Linked DNA regions of Gloeothece verrucosa PCC 7822. The protein of the gene in region 2 interacts with the protein of the main gene of each other region in a pairwise test. Links are inferred from orthologs where the notes say so. Each region holds a gene or a part of one and is shown on either strand. Other genes may lie near its edges. The genes, in order: lpdA and CYAN7822_RS23750.

Region 1 (3,170 bases), 3.2 Mb from region 2 along the record:
TTATTTTTTATACTGAGATACAGCAATTGATCATCTTATATCCTGGAATGTTCTAATGAGTGATAGTACACAGATAAAACTTTTAAAAGAAAATGTCCTGTTATGGAATCAATGGCGACAACAAAATCACTTTGTTATCCCTGATTTAAGTGGCGCAAATCTAAGACAAGTTAATTTAAGTGAAGCTAATTTAAGTGGAGCTAACTTAAGTAAAGCTGATTTAAGTGGAGCTAATCTGCATAAAGCTCAGTTGAGAAAAGCCAACTTACAACAAGCGCAATTAAAACAGACTAATTTGTCTGAAGCGGACCTCATTCAAGCTAATCTATCCCAAGCCATATTGACTGATGCGAATTTGAGCAAAGCTTATTTAAGTTTGGCTGATCTAAGTGGAGCCGATCTCAGGGAAGCCAATTTATACAAAGCCTATTTATTGGAAGCTTGCTTAAGAGAAACCCGCCTAGAAAGGGCTAAGTTGCTCCGAGCAGATTTACAAAAAGCAATTCTGATTAAAACTCAATTGAGCGAAGCCAATTTAGAAAAAGCTAACCTAACTCAAGCAGTGGTACAAGATATTATCGCCTTCAAGACGAACTTTAGAGAAGTCAAATTAATCAAAGCCACCTTATCTAACTGGACAATTAACCAAGAAACCGAATTAGAAGGCATGATCACCGACAGCGAATCTTCAAAACCTGAAGAACAAAAATCCTTTGCTGAGATTTCTTTGAAAAATTTAATCTCCAGTGACGTTAATCAAAGCTATCAACAATCCAAATGGGTTTCACGAACTTTTCCAACCCGCTTGAATAATAACCCATTATCAGAAAACCCCCAAGAATCTCCCCATAGCCAAGAATTGGCTCAACATAAATTAAGGGCTGAAAGATTAAAAAACCTAATTAGTTAAGATAACAAAGTAACAGAGAATCGGGGAAAGGCGCAAAGTAGACCTTCGTTTAACCTTTTCCCCATTCAGATAACCTTTTTTAAAGAATCATCGAACTCAGCTTAAGGTAGTGCAACTTCTGCGCGTTTATAAGCCTCATCTAGGACTTCACTGAGAGTCGGATGGGTATGAACATTAAAGGCGAGATTTTGCACAGAGGAACGAGTCGCGATAGCATTAGCCGCCTCTTGAATTAAGTCAGAAGCATGAATTCCAATAATATGAACACCCAACACTTCGCCATTGTCTTTACGATAGACAACTTTAGCCATCCCTTCGGTTTCTCCTTCGGCTAAGGCTTTAGAATTGCCTTTAAAATAGGTTTTAGCCGTAGCCACTTCAAAACCTTCCTGTTCGCCTAATTCTCGCGCTGCTGGTTCAGTAAAGCCGACATAGCTAATTTCTGGATGGGTAAAAGCGGCTGCCGGGATACTGCGATAGTCAATAGTTTTCTCGCGTCCACAGATATTTTCTACTGCCACAACCCCTTGTCCTGAAGCGGCATGAGCTAACATCATTTTACCCGTTGCATCTCCCACGGCCCAGAGATGGGGAACCGGTTCACCGTCTCGAAGAACCGCCATTTTGTCATTCACCGGGATAAACCCACGCCGATCGAGTTCTACCCCAATGGTTTCTAAGCCTAAGTTTTTCGTGGCAGGAACCCGCCCTGTGGCCACTAAACAAGCGTCTACCTCAATGGTATCGATAATTTCTTTGGTTTTCGCATCTGCCAGTTCAATCACCACAGGAGAACCCGGCTTGACTGTTTTCGCCAAAGTTCCGACATAAGTTTCAATATCACGGGATTTAATTAAAATTCTTTCAGCTAACTTAGAAATTTCTGGATCGAATCCTGGCATTAGGGTATCTAGGGCTTCGATCATGGTCACTTCACAGCCTAGGGCGGTGTAAATATCAGAGAATTCTAATCCTATATAGCCGCTTCCAATTATCGCGATCCACTGGGGTAAATTGGCTAATTTGACCGCTTCGTCACTGGTGAAAACCGTTTGATGATCTACCGTGATTCCTGGGGGAACAAAAGGATTAGATCCCGGACAGAATAATATATCTCGGGCGGTGAGAATTTTTTCGCCGTTATCCGTAATAACACTTACTTTTTGCACATCTACCAATTTTCCCCAACCGCGAATTGTCTCTACCTTAAGACGTTTGAGACTGTTGGTGAGATCTCCTCGAATTTTATCGACTAAATTATTGGCATGATTGGCGATAGCTTGTTGATCATAATCAATTCCATTAATGTTAATTCCCAAACTCTTGAGATGATCAGTATCTCTTAACTCTCTGACTCGTCCGGATGCGGCTAATAGGGCTTTTGAGGGGATACAACCTCGGTTAACACAAGTTCCCCCCATATCTTTTGCTTCAATGATAGCCGTTTTCAGCCCACATTTTACCGCATGTAGAGCGGCTCCATGTCCTCCTACTCCTGCACCTATAATCACTAAATCATAATCAAACTGGTCACTCATAACCTCTCCTGTATTTAAGTTTTTGATGATCTATTTTAGGCTGAAATTGATAACTTTTACTCACCCTTGCAGTAGGTATTAATTTTTTCTCCTAATTCTCGTTCTCTTTTGCTGGCTCGTCTGACTTTTTCTTGTGCCGCTTTAGCCGCAATTCTATCTTTAGTTTCCCAAACTTTAACGATTTCCCGAGTCGCTTCTGCATAATCTCGATAAATTTGAGCAAACCCGACTTTATACTCTTGTAACGTTGGATCACTAATTTCCATTTTTTCTATATTTTGTGCGGCTTGTTCTATTTCATCCGCCGCCGCCAACCAAGTTTTCATATCAATTTCCTGTCCACTTTTTGTTAGGGTTTTTGTTTCTTTGGTTATTTCATCAGCCATTTTAAAAATTTTTTGGCATTGAAATGACTTACTTTCCGCACAGCCGCTTATTAAATAATTCAACAGGATTACTAAGGCTATTATTTTTTTGGTTTGACCGATTTTTTGACAAATACCGCGTTTTATAAGCATCTTGACTAGGAGTTTTTTATTGAGGGTTTTCACTGTTCAATAGTTTAACAAAAATCCGTAGGACTTCTGTTAATTGATCAAGCTGTTCTTTGGATTGAGCTTGACTGTCTACCAAAGTTTGCAGGGCTTCTGTTAAAGCAAATATCTGGTAACTTTGTTGTTGACTTTGATTTTGAACTTGAGCCGCTAAAGCATCTAATTTCT
Region 2 (3,243 bases):
AGGGAATGCCTAAATGTGGCCCTGTGCTGTTAGAACCCATTTTAGCGATCACGGTATCGGCTCCTACTGAGTTTACCTCGAAAGTGTTGCAATTAGTCACCGGACGACGAGGACAAATTCTCGGTTATGAAGGGATATCCGGTTGGAAAGGTTGGGACCAGGTGACGGCTTATTTACCTCAAGCAGAAATGCAAAACTTTATTATTGAGTTGCGTTCCCTGACGATGGGGGTCGGCTTCTTTAATTGGGATTTTGACCATTTACAAGAAGTGCCGGATAAGTTAACTGAAACTGTCCTGGCGGCGAGTAATGGCAATGGGAAACATTAATCGTTTCTCTCTTTAAAAACGCCTACACCCGCACTTGATGCGGCTAGAGAAACAAAGTATAACCCACTCACATAAAAGCGTGTTAGTGGGTTATAGTATTTTTCAAAACTAACGCTATATTATTATTCAAGATTAGAAGGAAACCACTCATCATCGAGAGCAGTGGTAATAGAAATTTTCGGATGATTCGGGATAGAAAAACTTCTAGACAAAATTTTAAGGCGTTTGTCATAAATCTCATCCCAAATTGGCTCAACAAGATTAGCTAAGGAGGGATTTTCTTTCAAAATCTTTTCAATCTCATAACGAAAGTTAGCCACCTCAGTTTCCCAATGGCTTTTATTGTAGAGCTTTTCTGATTCCCAGAAAGATAATTTTAACAGATGGTCAAGAAGGCGGGCCAGATAACTTTCTAGTTTTCGCTTTTCGCTTTTACCTAAGCCTTCTATCTCCTCAATCAAATTGAGCCAATCGATCTCCTCTAATTCTCTACGCCGCATGGCATCAACTTGTTGCTGTGTCCATTGGTAATAGTCAGTATCGTATGATGTCATCAAATTAACCCCTTAATGGTAGAGACGTAAGAGCAACATCTCTACTTTATATATATTAAAGGGTTAAAGATTGGGGATTAGTTTCGATCAACTTAGCCAAATCTTGTAGGAAAGCCGCCGCATCAGCCCCATAAATCACCCGGTGATCACAGGTAATATTAACGCACATTTGACGCTTAACCCCTAAAAGCCCTTCAGCAGTGGCAACCACTTGAGGACGAGAAGCACCGATGGCTAAGATCGACCCTTGTCCAACCGGCAGGATAGCATCAAAACGATCAACGCCAAACATTCCCAAATTAGAAATTGTAAAAGTGCCGCTACTATATTCTTCGGGTTGCAGTTGTTTGAGTCGGGCACGCTCTACCAAATCTTTCCACTGACGAGACAGAGAATACAAATCTGTTTGGTCCGCTTGTTGCAGTACAGGGGTAATTAACCCACCACCCGGCATCGCTACTGCGACGGCAATATTAATCGATGAGTGGTATTGTATGCCTTTATCGGTATAACTCGCATTGACAACGGGATGTTTTTGTAAAGTAACCGCTACCGCTTTAGCTAATAAAGCTGTCATGGTTACCCCTTTGCTCTTAACTTTTTTATAGAGTTCATCGAGAGCATCAGTAGTAATGGTGTATCCTACCCGGAACTGAGGAGCCTGCATACTGGCTACCATGTTCTGTACTACGGCTTTTTGTAGGGTATTAAAGCCCACTACTTCGCCGCTTGCAGCACCAGCCGGGGCCGCCACCGCAGGCACCACCGGTTGAGCAGAAGGGGTGGGAATCGCCACCGGAACCTGGCTCGGTGCTGGCTTGGAAATCGGAGCCGGCTCCGGTGGAGAAACTTTACCGGCAGCCCGTTCTACATCTTCTCCGGTAATTCTGCCAAAAGGCCCACTGCCTTGTAGACTTTTGATGTCAATACCTAGCTCTTTCGCGAGTTTTTTCGCTCTCGGAGAGGCCACAAGACGACCATTGCTTTGACTCGGGGCAGAAGAGACTCCACCGGCGGCGGCTAAAACGGGTTCAGGGGCCGGTTCTGGGGCGGATGGGGTTTCGCTGACTGTCGCTCCCGAATTTCCTTGAGCCGCAGCCGCTTTGGCTTGGGCCTCTTTGATTTCTTCTTGGGTTTCAGCAACAAGAGCGATGGCTGCACCGACGGGAGCTTCTTCTCCAGCATTAACGATGATTGCCGCTAAATAGCCATCAAAGAATGATTCAACGTCCATGTCGGCCTTGTCCGACTCCACTACGACCACTGTTTCCCCTTTAGCCACTTTGTCTCCAGGAGATTTTACCCAAGAGACGATTTTCCCTTCGGTCATGGTGGAACTGAGAGCCGGCATAAATATATCGTGGATCATGGCGTGGTCTGCTAATAGAATAGGTGGACAGTATAGGAGCAAAAATTCTTAAGCCAAGTCGCATTCTATCATAATCATTGACCTGTCAGTGATCTCGAGTTAGGCTCGTTAGTTAGATTTCCGGTCTGTCAATTAATATAAAAAAAGAAGTTTTTTGCCTTTTGAATTTTAATTTTTCCATGATTCTATGGAGGTGGGGTGATGACGAGAGTTGCTTTAATTACTGGTGCTGCTAGTGGAATTGGTCGCGCTTGTGCGGCTAAACTGGCTCAAGTCGATATCAAAGTGGCGATTGTGGATACTCAAGAAGATAAAGGGCAACAAGCCGCTCACCAGTTACAAGGATATTTTATTAAAGCCGATTTAACACAACCGGCTGATTGTCGCCGCGCTGTCGAAAAAACGGTAGAGCAATACGGACAACTGGATATTTTAATTAATAATGCGGGATTTCAACATATAGACCCTGTGGCTGATTTTCCTGAAGAGACTTGGGATAAAATGATTGCTCTGATGTTGAGTGCGCCTTTTTTATTAACTAAATATGCTTGGTCTTATTTGATTAAGTCAGGGCAGGGACGGATTGTTAATATTGGTAGTGTTCATAGTTTAACCGCCAGTCCGTTTAAGGTGGGTTATGTCAGTGCTAAACATGGTCTAGTGGGGTTTACTAAAGTGGTTGCTCTTGAGGGCGGTGAACATGGGTTAACTTGTAATACTATCTGTCCGGCTTATGTGCGAACTCCTTTAGTAGAACAGCAAATTATCGATCAATCTCGCACGTTAGGGATTTCACCCGAAGAAGTGGAAGAAAAAGTCTTTGGACGAAAAACGGTCATTAAACAGCAAAGGCTTTTTGAACCTGAAGATGTGGCCAATTATGTGGCTTTTTTATGTAGTCCCGAGGCTTGGGGAATTACCGGCGCTACCCAGGTGATGGATATGGCTTGGACCGCTCATTAAAACAAGGGTAAAGGGCGATCAATTGGGT

What was found.
Region 1: the proteins of CYAN7822_RS23750 (region 2) and lpdA interact in binary tests that used the Escherichia coli proteins (3 or more experiments, as listed by UniProt). The link is inferred for Gloeothece verrucosa PCC 7822 from one-to-one orthologs.

The regions. Positions count from the first base shown.
Region 1 is NC_014501.1:2,100,911-2,104,080, forward strand. Bases 231-3,073 are described here. They hold lpdA (dihydrolipoyl dehydrogenase), read right to left. Parts: upstream 2,449-3,073; coding sequence 1,012-2,448; downstream 231-1,011. Other genes in these bases: CYAN7822_RS09310 (pentapeptide repeat-containing protein), read left to right, coding at 231-910; CYAN7822_RS09320 (hypothetical protein), read right to left, coding at 2,505-2,966; CYAN7822_RS09325 (hypothetical protein), read right to left, coding at 2,983-3,073. Also shown: more of CYAN7822_RS09310, read left to right, coding at 56-230; more of CYAN7822_RS09325, read right to left, coding at 3,074-3,170. UniProt on the Escherichia coli protein: Lipoamide dehydrogenase is a component of the glycine cleavage system as well as of the alpha-ketoacid dehydrogenase complexes.
Region 2 is NC_014501.1:5,283,086-5,286,328, reverse strand. What follows is about bases 96-3,011. They hold CYAN7822_RS23750 (dihydrolipoamide acetyltransferase family protein), read right to left. Parts: upstream 2,253-3,011; coding sequence 939-2,252; downstream 96-938. Other genes in these bases: CYAN7822_RS23745 (3-hydroxybutyrate dehydrogenase), read left to right, coding at 2,454-3,011; CYAN7822_RS23755 (DUF29 domain-containing protein), read right to left, coding at 452-883; CYAN7822_RS23760 (elongation factor G), read left to right, coding at 96-329. Also shown: more of CYAN7822_RS23760, read left to right, coding at 1-95; more of CYAN7822_RS23745, read left to right, coding at 3,012-3,215. UniProt on the Escherichia coli protein: E2 component of the 2-oxoglutarate dehydrogenase (OGDH) complex which catalyzes the second step in the conversion of 2-oxoglutarate to succinyl-CoA and CO(2).